Regions from separate parts of the Arthrobacter sp. 10N418 genome, predicted to be linked through region 3. Evidence: riboswitches for the same ligand, from Rfam matches in the RefSeq annotation. Region 3 holds a riboswitch; each other region holds the start of a gene.
What was found. Region 3 has a riboswitch for S-adenosylmethionine ahead of metX (homoserine O-acetyltransferase MetX). Riboswitches for the same ligand answer to the same signal wherever they lie in the genome.
Positions count from the first base shown of each region.

Region 1: it holds a riboswitch for S-adenosylmethionine, as region 3 does, so the genes downstream of both, AC1DCZ_RS12355 (DUF1737 domain-containing protein) here and metX (homoserine O-acetyltransferase MetX) in region 3, are expected to answer to the same signal.
Region 2: it holds a riboswitch for S-adenosylmethionine, as region 3 does, so the genes downstream of both, AC1DCZ_RS08240 (aminotransferase class V-fold PLP-dependent enzyme) here and metX (homoserine O-acetyltransferase MetX) in region 3, are expected to answer to the same signal.

Region 1 is NZ_JBFTIK010000013.1:148,766-154,330, reverse strand. It holds gene AC1DCZ_RS12365 (O-succinylhomoserine sulfhydrylase) at 1-716, opposite strand, end outside; gene AC1DCZ_RS12360 (rhodanese-like domain-containing protein) at 717-1,136, opposite strand; gene AC1DCZ_RS12355 (DUF1737 domain-containing protein) at 1,133-1,444, opposite strand; SAM riboswitch class IV at 1,458-1,572, opposite strand; gene AC1DCZ_RS12350 (ATP-grasp domain-containing protein) at 1,875-2,807, shown strand; gene AC1DCZ_RS12345 (glycosyltransferase family 2 protein) at 2,794-4,104, shown strand; gene AC1DCZ_RS12340 (aminodeoxychorismate lyase) at 4,149-5,138, opposite strand; gene cls (cardiolipin synthase) at 5,233-5,565, shown strand, end outside.
Region 2 is NZ_JBFTIK010000008.1:20,801-26,365, reverse strand. It holds gene AC1DCZ_RS08245 (class I SAM-dependent methyltransferase) at 80-856, opposite strand; gene AC1DCZ_RS08240 (aminotransferase class V-fold PLP-dependent enzyme) at 933-2,402, opposite strand; SAM riboswitch class IV at 2,437-2,550, opposite strand; gene hisN (histidinol-phosphatase) at 2,630-3,442, opposite strand; gene rsgA (ribosome small subunit-dependent GTPase A) at 3,532-4,647, opposite strand; gene aroA (3-phosphoshikimate 1-carboxyvinyltransferase) at 4,631-5,565, opposite strand, start outside.
Region 3 is NZ_JBFTIK010000001.1:262,965-268,529, forward strand. It holds gene AC1DCZ_RS01140 (bifunctional o-acetylhomoserine/o-acetylserine sulfhydrylase) at 1-922, shown strand, start outside; SAM riboswitch class IV at 1,076-1,191, shown strand; gene metX (homoserine O-acetyltransferase MetX) at 1,203-2,396, shown strand; gene AC1DCZ_RS01150 (MFS transporter) at 2,598-3,980, shown strand; gene AC1DCZ_RS01155 (LysR family transcriptional regulator) at 4,056-4,955, opposite strand; gene mmsB (3-hydroxyisobutyrate dehydrogenase) at 5,134-5,565, shown strand, end outside.

The sequences.
Region 1 (5,565 bases), on a different contig from region 3:
AGCTGCTTGACGGGCCCGTCCACGAACTCCTTGGTTCCCAGGATGGCACCCCCCAGGACCCGGCCCTGCCCGTCAATGTGCTTGGTGCCGGAGTAGACGATCACGTCCGCGCCGAGGTCTCCGCAGCGCTGCAGCAGGGGAGTGGCGAAGACGTTGTCGACGACGACGGTGGCTCCCGCGGCGTGCGCGAGTTCGCTCACCGCGGCGATGTCGACGATTTCCTGCATCGGGTTCGACGGCGACTCGAAGAAGACCGCCGTCGTCGGCTTGGACAACGCGGTCCGCCACTGGTCCAGGTCCGGGCCGTCGACGAAGACCGTCTCCACGCCCCAGCGGGGCAGGATTTCGTTGAGAATCACGAAGCAGGAGCCGAAGAGCGAGCGGGCCGCGACCACACGGTCACCGGCCCCGAGCAGCGCGCCGAGAGCAGTGAAGACGGCGGACATGCCCGATGCCGTGGCGAAGCATGCCTCGGTGCCTTCGAGCAGCCGGAGCCGTTCCTGGAAGGTCGCGACCGAGGGGTTGCCGTAGCGGGAGTAGACGAAGCGCTCGTCCTCGCCGGTGAAGGCGCGCTCGGCGGCGGCGGCGGATTCGTAGACAAATCCGGAGCTCAGGAAGATCGGTTCGGTGGTTTCCTGGAAGCCGGTGCGGTCAAGGCCGCCGCGGACAGCCTGGGTGTCGGGGCTCCAGCCGGCGGCGTCGGGGTTGAAAGTCACTTATTTCTTTCCAATGCTGGTGGGCAGGCCGCGGTTCTTCCAGCCGTTGACGGTCCGGTCGCCGTAGCGGTCCGGTTCGCCTTCGAAGCCTTCGAGGACGTTGTACGAGGTGTACCCGGCCTGCGTGGCTGCGGTCGCAGCAGCGATGGAGCGGGCCCCGGAGCGGCAGAGGAACACGAGTTCGACGGCGGTGTCCTCCGGCACCCGCGCCTTCAGTTCGGCGATGAACCGCGAATTGGGGACGCCGCCGGCAAGGTTCCACTGGATGAACAGGGGGCCGTTTGGCTGTTCGGTCGCGGCCGCGGTTTCCGGGATGCCGATGTGGGCCCATTCGCCCTCCGTGCGGACGTCCACCAGTATGGCGCCGTCCTGCAGCTTGGCCCAGGCCTCCTGTGGGCTGAGGTCTCCGGCGTAGGTCATGAGTGGCCCTCGAAGGCGTCTTCCGAGCCGAAACCGTCGCTCTCCAGATCATCCACAGCGCTGGCGACGGCGGCGTCCGCGCTGGCGATGGCGGCCGGCAGGACGACGGCCTGGGCCACGATCACGGTGCTGCCGTCGAAGGTGGCCGAGGCGCTTCCATGCAGGACGTAGCCGTCGGCCAGTGCGGCCGAGACACGCTCGCAGAAGGCGCGGTCATCGGGGCCGGTGAAAAGCCGGTAGGCCAGTTTTTCCTCCGCGGCCGTTTCGGGTGCGGCGGGAGGTGCCGCTGGGGTGGACGCGTCAGGCATGACGGATCTCCTTCTTTCACGCTTGCAGATCGAATGGTCGATGATGCCGAGTCTTCACCTGAGGCACCCCGCCGTGGGAGGAGGGTTGCCGACCGGCCAGTCAGGGCTTGACGCCGGTTCTCATTACTCCCCAAAAACGTAACACTTACTTCTCCGGCCCGCACCGCCGCCGTCGTCATGTTAAGTAACCGGCCCGCCCGCGGCGCTCGGTCTCCCCGGGCGGCCCGGGCCCCCGGCGGTCAAAAACCGGGTCAAAGACAAGGCGCCGTAGTGCCACAAGAGGGGGTATTACCCGTGCGGGATTCCGGTTCCGGCCCGACAGTTCGAGTGGTGCCTACTCGGGCGTTCCCCCGGGCCGCTCGCATTTACTGGGAGTGCACGTTCGGTTGGCTCCCGTCCGCCCGCTCAGCACCGAAATGGAGAAACTCTGATGCCCCGCATCCTCGTCACCGGCATCGGCGGGCCCGCGGGCCGCGCCGTCGCCGCCCAGCTCAGGGCCCGGGGCTTTCCGGTCCTTGGCACAGACTTCCGTGACCTTCCCGCCGAGGCCGGCCTCACCGTCGTCGCGGTCCCTCCCGCCACCGATCCGGAAAGGATTTCGGCGCTGCGCCGGCTCATTGCCGGCGAGAAGATCGACCTGGTGATCCCGACGCTCAGCGAGGAACTTCCGCAGATCGCGGCGGCCCGTGCCGGGTTCGGGGCGGACGTGCGCGTCATCATCGGGGACCCCGGCCCGGTGGCCCTCGCCAACGACAAGCTCTTCACCGCGTGGCAACTCCGGCAGGGAGGCGTCCCCGTCCCCCGCTTCGGCGTCCCCGGTGATTTCGCCGACGCAGGCGCCGCGATGGCCGCGCTCGGCGGCCCTGTCGTGATCAGGCCGCGGGTCTGCCGCGGCGGACGCGGGGTGATCGTCGTCGACGGCACCACCGGTGTGGATTGGGCCAGCCTTCCGGAAGGGCAGATTGTCCAGGAGTTCATCCCTGGCACCGGGTACGGGCCCATGGTCTTCGGCACGCCCGCGCACAACAGCACGGCGCCGTTCGCCGTCGTCGTCGAAAAGACCGAACTGGCCGACGGTAACGCGGTGTCCGCCCGCCGTTTGGGAACGGGAGAGTCCATGGACGTGGGCAATGTGGCGATGGCTGCCGTCCGGGCTCTCGGTCTGACCGGCCCGGTCGATGTCGATGTCCGACGCCGCGGGGACGGGACCCCGGTGGTGCTTGCGGTGACCGCCCGCTTCGGCGCGAACAGCGAAGCTGCTCCCGAACTCCTCGATGCCGTCCTGGCGTCGTTCACGCTTCCCTCTTTCAACCCGGCATCGTTCCGTCCAGGCGCGGGAGCCTACGCCAGTGTCCTGGTTTGAACCAGCGGTCCCGGGGGCACTGTTCCTGCTTTTGCTCCTCGGCTTGCCGATCCTCGTGTCCGGTCTCGTGAAACTCCTGATCCTGCCGTTGGCGGTCTGGTTCGAAGTCCGGGCCTCCCGTCGGCGGCGCCGCGGTGTGCCAACTCTCCTGGATGAGTGGCCCAGCGTCTCGATCATTGTCCCGGCCTACAACGAGGCAACGGTCATTGAGGACTGCGTTCGGTCCATCCAGCTCACCCGGTACGACCGGTACGACGTCATCCTCGTGGACGACGGTTCCACCGACAACACCGCCGGGCTGATGCAAGGCCTCGCGGCAGCCGATCCGCGGATCACCGTCCTGACGCAGGCCAACGCCGGCAAGGGGGCCGCCCTTAACCTGGGCATCCGCAACGCCACCGGCGACGTCCTCATGTTCGCTGATGCGGACGGGACCTTTTCCGCCCGCACGGTCCTCCGGATGCTCCGGGGCTTCGAGGACAAGCGCACCGGCGCTGTCTGCGGCGACGACAGGGCGGTGAATCTGAACCGGGTGCAAACCCGGGTGCCGGCCTTCACCAGCCACATCGAAATCGGCATGGTCCGGCGCGCGCTGGCGCTGATCGGCGGCCTTCCCGTCGTCTCCGGCCACATCGGGGCGTTCCGCCGCGCGGTCATCGAGGACATCGGGCCGTTACGGGAAGACATGGTGGGGGAGGACCTGGAACTGACCTGGCGGGTGCACAAGGCCGGCTACCGGGTGGTCTTCGCCCCGCGTGCCCTCGTCTATGCGGAGTCGCCGTTGACCATCGGCGCGCTCTGGCGGCACCGTGTCCGGCGGGCCCGCGGCCTGCTGCAAACCATGGGTGCCCACACGGGGATGATCGGCAACCCCCGCCACGGCCGGTTCGGGGCGTACCTGCTGTTCACTGCCTTGACGATGGTGGTCCTCCCGGTTGCCCAGCTCCTGGCTCTTCCCTATCTGGCGTTCCTGCTCGCCCTCGGCCGCAGTCCGCTGGACGCCGAGGTATGGGGTTTCCTTGGCTGGACCGGGCTCTGCGTCACAGTCGTCCTCTCCGTGTTTGCGCTGGGCATGAACCGGGCGCGGAAGGACCTGCGTCACGTATGGGCGCTCCCGCTCATTCCGTGCTACCCGGTGTTCACGGGCCTGACGATGGTGGCAGCGCTGGCCCAGGAACTCCGCGGCAAGGAAGCGCTGTGGAACAAGCTGGCCCGGAACGGCGCCGTCAGCGTCGAGGGTCTGGCACTGTCGCCGCGACCACTGGATACCGGGACTGGGGATGGGCGCCTTAAATGACTGCCCCGCGTTGCTTAGGGTTGGGGCGGGGGTGGATGCCGGCGTTATTGGACCGTGGCGAAGAGCGCGTCGAGCTCCGCCGTCAGCTGCTTGCGCAGCGCCGGGGTGCCGATTTCCTGGCCGTCGATGTGATTGACGGGCGCCAGGAGCCGGATGCTTGAGATCAGCCACACGGCGTCGGCGTCCATCAGATCCTTTGGTTCCAGGGGTCCGTAGCCCAGTTCCCAGCCGGCTGCCTTGGCTGCCGTGAACAAGGCACCCTGGGACGTTCCCGGCAGGATGCCGCTGTCCAGCTGGGGTGTGATGAGCCTCCGGACCGTGCGGACGCCGCCGGCGCCGTCGTCGGAGGTTTCCAGATGCGCCAGCAGCACGGTCGACGTCGGGCCCTCCAGGACCCGTCCGTCCGAGGAGGTGAAGATGACGTCGTCGGCGCCGTGCTTGTGGGCGTATCGCAGGGCCGCCATGTTCACGGCATAGGAGAGCGTCTTGGCGCCGAGCAGGAGCCACGGGGCGCGCTCGCCGATGTCGCTGTCGTAGCCGCGGTCCAGCAGGATCACATCGATCCCGGTCTCCCGCTGGCGCCTGCCGGCAGCCGGGGGCGGGGATGCCTGGACCCAGCAGGTGGGCGCCGACGCGCCCTCGACCCCGCGGCTGGCCAGCAGCTTCACGACGACTTCATCCGTGCCCGCTTCTGTGTTCGCTTCCATGCCGACGACGTCGACCGTGGCGGGATCGTGCTGGTTCCGGTACTCACGGATCGCGGTGTCGATCGCGCGCCGCCATGCGTCCTCGGCCGGAATGTCCAGGTCCAGGAGCCGGGCCGAGCCGGCCAGACGGTTCAGGTGGGCCTGGATCTTGCGGGGATGGCCGCCGACGGCCAGCAGGGACTCGAACACGCCGTCGCCGCGGGTAGCACCTTGGTCCGTGGCCATCAGCTGTGGCGTGGAGGCGTCGACAATGCGGCCGTTCTCGAACTCGGAATCCAGGAAGACCAACACCGTGGCGGGCACGGGAACAGCGGCAGGAGAAGTCATGGCTACAGCTTAGTGCGGCCGATGCCGGGATAGGATTTGCAGGTTGCCCGTTCCGGAACTGTTCCGCGGGTCTGTAGCTTTGAGGGGTTCGCCTGTGCTGTGGCCGTTTCCGCTGACCGGGATATTCCCGTCCTGGGTGATTCTGATCCTGACCCTGATCGACCTCGTCATCCGTGTGCTGGCACTGGGCATCATCCCCGGCAACCGCCGGCCCACCACCGCCATGGCCTGGCTCCTGGGGATCTTCTTCGTGCCGTCCGTGGGCCTGGTGCTGTTCCTGCTCTTCGGCAATTTCCGCCTCTCGCGCAAGCGCAGGGCCCAGCAGGACGCCGTGAACAAGCGGGTCCGCGCAGGCACGTCCCAGCTGTCCGCCGTCGAAAGCGACTATGACGGACCCGAGTGGGTGGGCTCCGCTGCCGAACTGAAC
Region 2 (5,565 bases), on a different contig from region 3:
ACAATAAGCCCCGGACGCGGTGCATGCAATGCGGCAGGCGCGGACCCCGGTCATAGTCCACGCCGGTGCGGCAGCCGTGTCAGGCCCGGACCGCCCGCCAGGTCTGCGTCAGGTACGGCAGGCTGAGGACCTCGCCGGGGGCATGGGCCAGATGCTCCTGCAGATACCAGTCCAGGTTTCCCATAACTTTGGACCGGGTGGCCTCCGTTGCTGCCAGATAGTAGCTGCGGGTCTTGGCCAGTTCCTTGATGTCCTCCGGGGTTACGGAATCTTCCCAGCGGGTCAGCTGGCTGGCCAGGCCGGTGAACTCCGGGCCCACGGGCGGCGTAAAGTGCGGTTTGTGGACGTCCCCTGCATGCATGATGCGCGAGAGCCGGTGCACCCAGGGAACGGAGGTGTCCAGCTGGTTCCAGACCAGCCCCAGGACACCACGGGGCCGGAGGACCCGGGCGATCTCCGTGCTGGCCGGAAGGGGATCACACCAGTGCCAGGCCTGGGCCACCGTGACAAGGTCGAAGGCTTCAGCCTCGAGTCCGGTGTCCTCCGCCGTTCCCACGACGGCGGGGACCCCCGGAAGCGTCCGGCGCAGTTGCTCCAGCATGTCCGCCGAGGGATCGACCGCGACCGTGTGCAGTCCACGATCGATCAGCAGCGCGGTGAACTTGCCGGTTCCGGCGCCGATGTCGGCGGCATTCCGTGCCCCGGCCGGGATCAGCCAGTCTGCCGATTCGCCAGGATAGCCCGGGCGGACACGCTCGTAGTGTTCCCCGCCGTCCTGGAAGCTTTGCCCGAGCTCCTGGCGCCGTCCGCTGTGCAGTTTGGGTCCGTTGTGGAGCCTGGGGCCGCCGCGTGCCACGTGCGATCTCCTTCGGGAAAGTCCTGGTGTTGTGGATACCTTTCGAATTTACCGCACTCGCGCTGGCCGCCAGGGCCTAGTCTTCAGTACACGGCGCCGCGCCTGCGGTGCCGGGTGTGTTCGGCGCCCAGTGCGGGTATCTGCGGGTGTCGTTCGCCGGCACCCACCGGCCGGCGTCCACCACGTAGTCCCAGCCAAGTCCGGTCTGCCGGAGTTGTTCGATGCCGGCCAGCAGCCGCTGCGCATCCTCCAGCCGTGAGCCGAGGCCGAAGCTGGCCCGCAGGGAGCCGGCGGGCAGGCCGAGCCGCTTGAGCAGCGGGTGGGCGCAGAAGCGGCCGTCGCGCAGGCCGATGCCGTGTTCGGCAGAAAGATAGGCGGCCACAAGGCCGGCGTCGTATCCTTCGACCGAGAAATTGACGACGCCGATGGTGCCGGTGCCCTCCCCGTCGCCATCTGCGGCGGTGTCCGTGAAGATGTGGTGGACGCCCACGCCGTCGATGCCCTGGAGCCCGTCGACAAGGAAAGCGCGGATGGCGTTCTCATGGGCGTGCCACTGCTCCTGGTCCAGGGCGGCGATCACTTCCGTGGCGCGGGCCAGCGTCGCTGCGCCCAGGACATTGGGGGATCCGCCTTCGTGCCGTGCGGGGCCGGTGGTCCAGCTGACCGAATCGAGCCGTGCGTCACGGACGGCGCCGCCGCCGGCCAGGTGCGGGGTGCCGGCGTCGAGCCAGTCGGGGCGTCCCACCAGGACGCCCGCACCGAACGGCGCGTACAGCTTGTGGCCGGAGAAGGCGACGTAGTCGACGTCGTCGGCGGCGATATCGATCCGCCGGTGCGGCGCCAGCTGGGCGGCGTCGACGACGATCCTCGCCCCGAACTCGTGCGCCAGGGCGGCCAGTGTCCGGATGGGCAGGATTTCCCCGGTGACGTTGGAGGCTCCGGTCACGGCAAGCAGGCTGATGCCCCCGTGCGCCAGTTCCCCGCGCAGCTTCTCCACTGTGGCCGTGAGGGTGGGGGCCGCGACGACGCTGCGGTGGGGCACGCTCTGCCACGGCAGGAGGTTGGCGTGGTGTTCGATGTCGAGGTAAAGCACCTCGCCGGTGTGCCGGCCCCCGCTCACGGGCAGGCATCCGGCCAGCAGGTTGAGGGAGTCGGTGGTGTTCCGGGTGAAGATGACGGAGTCATCGGCGCGGCCGCCGACGAAGTCCCGCACGAGGCCCCGGGCGTTCTCGTATACTGACGTGCTGATCTGGGAGGCGTAGCCAGCGCCGCGGTGCACGCTCGCATAGAACGGCAGGATCTCGTTCAGGTAGGCAGAGACCACGGACAGGGCCGGGGCCGAGGCGCCGTAGTCCAGGTTGGCGTAGCGGACGTGTCCGCCGTTGATCAGCGGAGCCTGGATCTCTGCACCCGTTACCGCGGAGAGCGGCCGGCGGGCGATGGCGAACCGTGCGTCGGAGTCCGCACCGGACAGCAGAACGTCGGGGCGGCCCGCCTGGGAGCCTGCAGTGGCACGGATGGCGGCGGGAAAAGTGGAAGTTGTCATGGGACCTCGCTCGAAAAGGACCCCACGCACCGGGGATCCGCGCTTGCCGGGTCCGTACCGGACCGGCCAGGTCGTCACCCGGGGCACCCCACCGCGAATGGAGGGTTGCCGGCCAGCAAACCGGGGTTTTGCGCTGGCACTCGTGACCTGCTTCGAGCCTAGGACATCCGCGCAGCCGGGGAAAAGGCCGGGCGCCAATGTGAAGCGCTTTGTTACGGGACGGGCGCTTAGAGGAGGTCGTCCAGGCCCGGGTTGAGGCGCTTCAGGACTTCTGAGTGGAGGATCGAGTTCGTTGCCAGGGCGTTGCCGCCGAACGGGCCGTCTTCGCCTTCCAGGGACGTGAAGCGGCCGCCGGCTTCCGTCACGATCGGCACCAGGGCGGCCATGTCGTAGAGGTTCAGCTCCGGCTCGCAGGCGATGTCGACCGCACCCTCGGCCACCAGGCAGTAGGACCAGAAATCGCCGTAGGCCCGGGTGCGCCAGACTTCCTCGGTGAGGCCCAGGAACTCGTCCAGGTTGCCGCGCTGCTTCCAGCCGGTCAGGCTCGAGTAGGACAGTGAGGCGTCCGAGAGCTCGGAGACGTTGGACACCCGCAGCCGGGTGGCCGCAGCAAGCGAACGGCCCGTGTAGGCGCCGGCACCCTTGGCCGCCCACCAGCGCTTCCCCAGTGCCGGGGCGCTGACGACGCCGACGACCGGTTCGCCCTCGTCCACGAGGGCGATCAGGGTGGCCCAGACCGGGACGCCCCGGACAAAGTTCTTGGTGCCGTCGATCGGGTCGATGATCCAGCGGCGGGAGCCATGGCCGGAACTGCCGAATTCCTCGCCGAGGACGGCGTCGCGGGGGCGGGAACGGGACAGCTGGCCCCGGATGGCCTCCTCCGCGGATTTGTCGGCGTCGGTCACAGGCGTGAGGTCGGGCTTCGTCTCGATCCGGAGGTCGAGCGCCTTGAAGCGGCTCATGGTCTGGGAATCTACGGAATCTGCCAGTACATGGGCAAGGCGCAGGTCATCGTTGTAGCTCGAAGCGGGTTGACTCATGGTTCCAAACTACCGCCAAAGCGGGCCGCCAGGCGGTAGGCCACGTCGCGGCGCCGCAGGCCGGGGGACCGGCAGCCCGGCCGTAGGCCCTAGGAGACGGTGCCCAGTTCCTTGACGTCCGGGGCTTCCATCCGCGGGTCAGTCCCCAACAGCCGGCGCAGCGAGGCGAGCCGGGCCGGGCCGGAGCCTCCCGCGTGGCCGGCGGCCACCCAGGCGTCGACCCCGCAGTTGACGGCGGTGGAATCGTGCTTGCAGCCACGCTCGCAGTCATCGGTACCCGGCTCGAGGTCGGGGAAGGAGCGCAGGATCCGGTCCGGATCCACATGGGCCAGGCCGAAGGACCGGATGCCGGGGGTGTCGATGATCCAGCTGCCGGCCGGGGCATCGTTGACTTTCAGGGCCAGCGCCGAGGAGGAGGTGTGGCGTCCGCGGCCGGTCACGGCATTGACGCCGCCGGTGGCCCGCTCGGCTCCCGTGAGCGCGTTGACCATGGTGGACTTGCCGACGCCGGAGTGGCCCAGCATAACCGTGACCTTGCCGTCGAGGTAGCCGCGCAGCTGGGACACCGCGTCCTTATCCAGCCGCGCGGAGAGTCCGTCGTCCGAGCGGGCGTCGATGCCGGACGCAGCCGAATCCGCCGTCTTGGAGATGATCACCGGGAAGTCGAGGTGCCGGTAGTTGGACAACAGCTCCGCGGGGTCCTTGACGTCAGCCTTTGTGACGAGCAGCAGCGGTGCAATGCCGGCATCGTAGGCGGCCACGAGGGCCCGGTCGATGAAGCCTGTCCGCGGCTCCGGATTGGCCGCAGCGACCACCACCACGAGCTGGTCCGCGTTGGCGACGACGGCGCGTTCAATGGGGTCGGTGTCATCGGCGCTGCGCCGCAGGAGCGTCTTGCGGTCCTGGATCTTGACCAGGCGGGCGAGGGTGTCCGGTTCACCGCTGACGTCTCCGACCAGGGAGACGAAATCGCCGGCGACCACTGGGGAGCGGCGAAGTTCGCGGGCCCTGGCGGCGATGATCTTGCGTTCGTCGTCGGTGCCTTCGCCAACGACGGCAGTGTAGCGCCCGCGGTCCACGGTGATGATCCGCCCGGTGACCGCCTCGTCGTAGCTGGGCCGGTCCTTGGTCCGGGGGCGGGTGCCTTTTTTGTTGGGGCGGATCCGGACGTCGGATTCATCCCACGAGTCAGTGCTGCGTGCCAACAGTGGCATCCTTCTCTTCGGCGGGGGCCGCGTGTTCCGTGGCGGAGCCCGGCAGGGCACCGTGGGCCAGCATCGCGGTCCAGAGCTGCGGGAAGTCCGGCATGGTTTTGGCCGTGGTGCCGATGTCGTCGACTTCGACGCCGGGTACTGCCAGGCCCAGGATGGCGCCTGCCGTGGCCATACGGTGGTCCGCGTAACTGTGGACGACGCCCCCGTGCAGGGCTGCCGGGCGGATGATCAGGCCGTCGGAGGTTTCCTCGGCATCGCCGCCGAGTCGGTTGATTTCGGCTACCAGTGCGGCGAGACGGTCCGTCTCGTGTCCCCTGAGGTGCGCGATGCCGCTCAGGCGCGAAGGGCCGGTAGCCAGGGCGCACAGGGCTGCGACGGTGGGGGCGAGTTCGCTCGTTTCGTCGAAGTCGGCGCCCCGGATCTCCGGCCCGCCGGTGACGGTGAGTGTGCCGTTTTCCAGCGTGACGGCGGCTCCCATGGTGGCCAGGATGCTGCGCCAGAGATCGCCGACCTGGGTGGTCCCGGACGGCCAGTCCGGGATCCGCACCGTGCCGCGGGTGGCCAGGGCCGCCGCCAGGAACGGGCCGGCGTTGGAGAGGTCTTGTTCGATCCTGTGGTCGAAAGCCCTGATGCTGCCGGGCGAGACGATCCAGTGGTCCGGGCGCGAGTCGTCCACGTCTACGCCCACGCCGCGCAGCACGGAAACGGTCATATTGATGTGGTCGAGGCTCGGCACGGGCGGTCCGACGTGCTCCAGGTGCAGCCCGTCCGCGAAGCGCGCCCCGGCCAGCAGCAGCGCGGACACGAACTGCGAGGAGGCGCTGGCGTCGATGACAAGGTGGCCGCCGTGCACTGCGCCGGCGCCCTGCACGGTGAACGGCAGCGAGGACGCCGGGCCGCCGTCGGGGC
Region 3 (5,565 bases):
CGAGGACCCCGACAACCTGGCGCAGTGGCGCGACGCCGTCCGGCCCAACACCAAGCTGTTCTTCGGCGAGGTCGTCTCCAATCCGCGCCAGGACGTGCTGGACATCGAAGGCGTCTCGAAGGTGGCGCACGAGGCCGGTGTGCCGCTGATCGTCGACAACACCCTCTCCACCCCGTACCTGATCCGGCCGATCGAGTGGGGTGCGGACATCGTCGTGCACTCCGCCACCAAGTACCTCGGCGGCCACGGTACCGCGATCGCCGGCGTGATCGTGGACTCCGGCAATTTCGACTTCGGCAAGGACCCCGAGCGGTTCCCGGGCTTCAATACCCCGGACCCCACCTACAACGGCCTCGTCTACGCCCGCGACCTCGGCAAGGACGGCGCCCTGGGCGCCAACCTTTCCTACATCCTCAAGGCCCGGGTCCAGCTGCTGCGCGACCTCGGCTCGGCGGTCTCACCCTTCAACGCCTTCCTCATCGCCCAGGGCATCGAAACCCTGAGCCTGCGCGTCGAACGGCACGTCGCCAACGCCGTCAGGGTGGCCGAATGGCTGGAGGCGCGGGACGACGTCGAATCCGTCGCCTACGCCGGGCTGCCGTCCAGCCGCTGGTACGAGCGGGGCCGCAAATACGGGCCCAAGGGGACCGGCGCCGTCGTCGCGTTCAACATCGCCGGAGGAGCGGAGGCCGGCAAGCGTTTTGTCGACGCCCTGGAACTGCACTCGCACGTGGCGAACATCGGCGACGTCCGTTCCCTCGTCATCCATCCGGCGTCGACCACGCACAGCCAGCTGACGCCGGAGCAGCAGGAGATCGCCGGCGTCACCCCGGGACTCGTGCGGCTCTCCGTCGGGTTGGAGCACATCGATGACATCATCGCGGACCTCGACGCCGGATTCCGCGCCGCGAAGGGCGCCTAGGGACCCCCCGAATTCGCCGGAAACCGTCGACGTCGCCGTAAGGCCCGGGCGAACTCGTCGGTTTCCGGCGGTCTCGGTGTACAGGACGCAGTCCTGTCACATGGAAGTCACAATCTTGGCCATTCCCGCACCGGGTTTCGTAGACTCAGTGGAGGTCATGAGTGCCAGTGACAGCCCCGGCTTGCTGGCCGGCAACCCTCCATTTGCGGCGGGGTGCCCCGGGTGAAGACCTGGCCTGCCGGTCAGCTGACGGCGGGCAAGCGCGAAGTTAGGTCCTCTCATGACGATTGCCGTCACCCGCAGTGGTGTACCCGGAACCAAGCCCTCCGAGAACAAGAACGAGCCCGCAGCTCCCGTGCCGCCTGAGGCGGTGGTGGCCGACGCGGCGGTACCCGATGGCACCGTCCGGTACCTCCGGATCGGAGCCCTGGACCTCGAATCCGGCGGCCGGCTGCCGGATGTGGTCCTGGGCTATGAGACGTGGGGGACCCTGAGCGCGGACGCCTCCAACGCGGTGCTGATCGAACACGCCCTGACCGGAGACACCCACGTCACCCGCGGCGCGAGCGAAGAGCCCGGCTGGTGGGAACAGCTCGCCGGCCCGGGCGCTCCCGTGGACACGGACAAGTACTTCGTCGTCTCGATCAACATCCTCGGCGGCTGCTACGGCTCCACCGGGCCTTCGACGCCGGCTCCGGACGGGCGCCCCTGGGGCTCCAGGTTTCCGCTCGCCACCCTCCGGGACACCACCGCGGCCGAGGCCCGGCTCGCGGATGCCCTGGGAATCGGAAGCTGGTACGCGGTTCTGGGCGGATCCCTCGGCGGGGCGCGAGCCCTCGAATGGGCCGTCACGTACCCCGGCCGGGTCCGCCGCTGCGCCGTTATTTCCGTGGGCGCGAGCAGCACGGCAGAGCAGATCGCCTTCGCCCAGGCCCAGACCCTGGCCATCCGCCAGGATCCCAACTTCAACGGCGGCGATTACTACGACGGCCCGGAGCCGGAAGCCGGCTTGGCCCTGGCGCGCCGGATCGCGCACATCACCTACCGTTCTGCCGCGGAACTGGACGGACGGTTCGGCCGGAACGCCCAGGAATCCGAGGCGCCGCTGGAGGCCGGATCGGTGGCCGGCCGCGGCCGCTACCAGGTGGAAAGCTATCTGGACCACCAGGGCAACAAGCTGGTCCGGCGCTTCGACGCCAACAGCTACATCGCCATTACCGAGTCCCTTATGAGCCACGATATCTGCCGCGGACGGGGGGGCCTCGAGGAGGCCCTGGCGCCGGCCACCGCGGAGTTCCTGGTCGCGGCAGTGGACTCGGACCGGCTGTATTTCCCGGCCCAGTCCCGGGAACTCGCCGACGCCCTGCCGGGCGGGGCGGACCTGCACCTGATAGAGGCGCCGATCGGCCATGACGGCTTCCTGACTGAAATCGGGCAGCTGAGCGGGCAGCTCCGCCGGATCTTCTTCGCCTAGCGGCTGGACCGGCAGGTCCGCCATGCCCTGGTGCAGGACGCGCGGGTGTGCGTTTTTGCAGATATGCCTTGCACTAATGGCGGTTGAGGCCACGGGCGGGAGAGTCCATACTCGTGAGGAATGACGCGCCGTGCCCTACGTCACACGCGTCCTCAGTCCAATGGTCCACAGGGTGTCGATGGCGACGCCGAAGGAGTTCCAATGAGTATGGAAAAGGCCGCCGCAAGGCGCACAGCAGAGCCTGACGTCAATACGTCGGGACTGAAGAAGGTGGTTGCGGCCTCCATGGCCGGCACCGTCGTCGAGTGGTACGAATTCTTCCTCTACGCCTCCGCGGCAACGCTGGTGTTCGGCAAGATGTTCTTCCCCAACTCCAACACGGAACTGGACGGCATCCTTGCCGCGTTCCTCACCTACGCGGTCGGCTTCATCGCCCGCCCCATCGGCGGCATCGTCTTTGGCCACTTCGGCGACAAGTTCGGCCGCAAGAAGCTCCTGCAGCTGAGCATCATCCTCGTCGGTGTCTCCACCTTCCTGATGGGCTGCCTGCCCGGCTTCAAGGAGATCGGCTACTGGGCCCCGGCCCTGCTGGTGTTCCTGCGCTTCGCCCAGGGCTTCGCCGTCGGCGGGGAGTGGGGCGGCGCCGTCCTCCTCGTTGCCGAGCACAGCCCCAGCAAGTCCCGCGGATTCTGGGCCAGCTGGCCGCAGTCTGCCGTTCCTCTGGGCAACCTCTTCGCCACCGCCGTGCTCTTCATCCTGTCCTCCACGCTGTCCTCTGCCGATTTCCTCGGCTGGGGCTGGCGCGTCGCCTTTTGGCTGTCCGCCGTGATCGTCGCGGTTGGCTACTACATCCGCACCAAGGTCAGCGATGCTCCCATCTTCCTCGAGGCGCAGAAGGAAGTGGTTCTGGAAAAGAAGGGCTACGGCGTCGCCGAAGTCTTCCGCCGCTACCCCCGCGGCGTGTTCACCGCCATGGGCCTGCGCTTTGCGGAAAACGTCCTGTACTACCTCGTCGTCACGTTCTCGATCACTTACCTCAAGACCGTCGTCCACGCCGACACGAGCCGGATCCTGCTGCTCCTGCTTGTGGCGCACTTGATCCACTTCTCCGTGGTGCCGATGGTCGGCAAGCTCTCTGACCGGTTGGGCCGCAAGCCCGTCTACATGGCCGGCGCCGTCCTTGGTGCCACCTGGGGTTTCTTCGCGTTCCCCATGATGGACACCGGGAATGACCTCATCATCCTCGCCTCGGTCATCATCGGCCTGCTCTTCCACGCACTCATGTACGCGGGCCAGCCGGCCATCATGGCCGAGATGTTCCCGACCCGGATGCGCTACTCCGGTGTCTCGCTGGGCTACCAGGTGACCTCGATCGTCGCCGGCTCGCTGGCCCCGATCATCGCCGTTGCACTGCTGTCGCAGTACAAGTCCTCTGTCCCGGTGGCCATCTACCTGCTCATTGCCTGCGCCATCACGGCCGTCGCGGTGCTCTTCCTCAAGGAGACCCGCGGCATCTCGCTCCACGACGTCGACGCAGCCGACGCCCAGGGCACGGCAGACCTCCTCGCAGCCGGCAAGCGGTAGTCCCCGCCCGCCGGCAGCCACGCTGGCCGCGTCCGCACTGTGTGCGGGCGCGGCCAGCGTCTGTTTAACCCTGCCTCAGCCGGCGAGCACATCCTGCCGCTCCCGGACTTCGGTCCGGACCGCCTCAAGGACGGCCCGTACCGGGGCCGAGCGCAGCGATTCGGGCCGCGCCACGGTCCAGATGGGGAGCTGCCGCTGGAAGTCGTCCGGCAGTACGGGAAGGAATCCTGGTTTTCCGCACACCATGAAGTTGGGCAGAAGCCCGATCCCGGCGCCCCGCCGGACGGCTTCAAGCTGGGCGAAAATACTGGTGGCCTGGAAGCTTGACCTCGGCAGCGGAAGCTGAGTGGAGCGGTGGCCCAGCTCGGCCACCTGCAGCGCCGACTCCACGTAGGAGACAAAGCCGTGCTGGCGGACGTCATCGAGCGTTGCCGGAAGCCCGCGCTCCTGCGCATAGCGGGGGCTGGCGTAGAGCCGCAGGAAGTAGTTGCTGAGGAAGATGGCATGGGCGTTGCTGACGTCCATGTTGCCCACCACCACCTCGAGGTCCACGCCCGAGCGGTTCTGGCTGGCCTTGCGCGTGGCACTGAGCAGCTCCACGTTGAGCCGCGGGTTTTCGTGCTGCAGCCGGACGAGCGCCGGAGCCAGGAACTCCGCGCCGAAGCCGTCCGGCGTGCTGATCCGGACCAGGCCGGAGACTACATCCCCGGACTTGGCGATGCGGCCGGAGAGTGCCCCGAGGGTGTCTTCGATGGCCTCGGCCGCGGCGACAGCCTGGCCGCCAAGTTCGGTCAGTTCCCAGCCCTGCGGGCTGCGCTCAAGGGTCCGCCCGCCGAGCTGCTTGTCCAGGGCCAGGATCCGGCGGGAGATGGTCGTGTGGGTGGTGCCGAGCGTCTCCGCCACGGCGTTGAACCGGCCCAGCCGGGCAACTGTCAGGAGGATCAGCAGATCGTCCGGGCTGGGCAGGCGCCGCAGGTCCACGATGGTCCACCTCTCCGGACGACTCCATCGTCCCGTGCACGGTTATGTGCATTTTTGAACATGCTATCTGTGATTTTTCTCCTTGATTGCACTCTATCAGGATGTGATCCTTGACACTGGACGTTCCGGCGTTGGCCGGATCGTAGGGACACAAAGCATAGGAGCTTATGCCATGGCAGTTATCGCATGGATCGGACTGGGGAACATGGGCGGATCCATGTCGGTGAACCTGGCGAACGCCGGAAACGAGGTCCGCGGCTTCGACCTCAATGCCGAGGCTGTTTCCGCCGCTGAGGCCGGCGGCGTGAAGGCCGCCGGCAGCATCGCCGAGGCCGTCAAGGGCGCCGACGTCGTCTTCACGATGCTCCCCAAAGGCGAGCACGCCCGGGCCGTCTACCTCGGCGAGGACGGCGTCCTGGCCCACGCAGACACCCGGACCCTGCTGGTGGACTCCTCCACCATCGACATCGCCTCCGCGCAGGCCCTGCACGACGCCGCCGCTGCCGCCGGCTTCCGCTTCGTCGACGCGCCCGTCTCGGGCGGCATGAGCGGGGCGAAGGCTGCAACGCTGACGTTCATGGTCGGCGGCGAGGCCGGCGCGGTG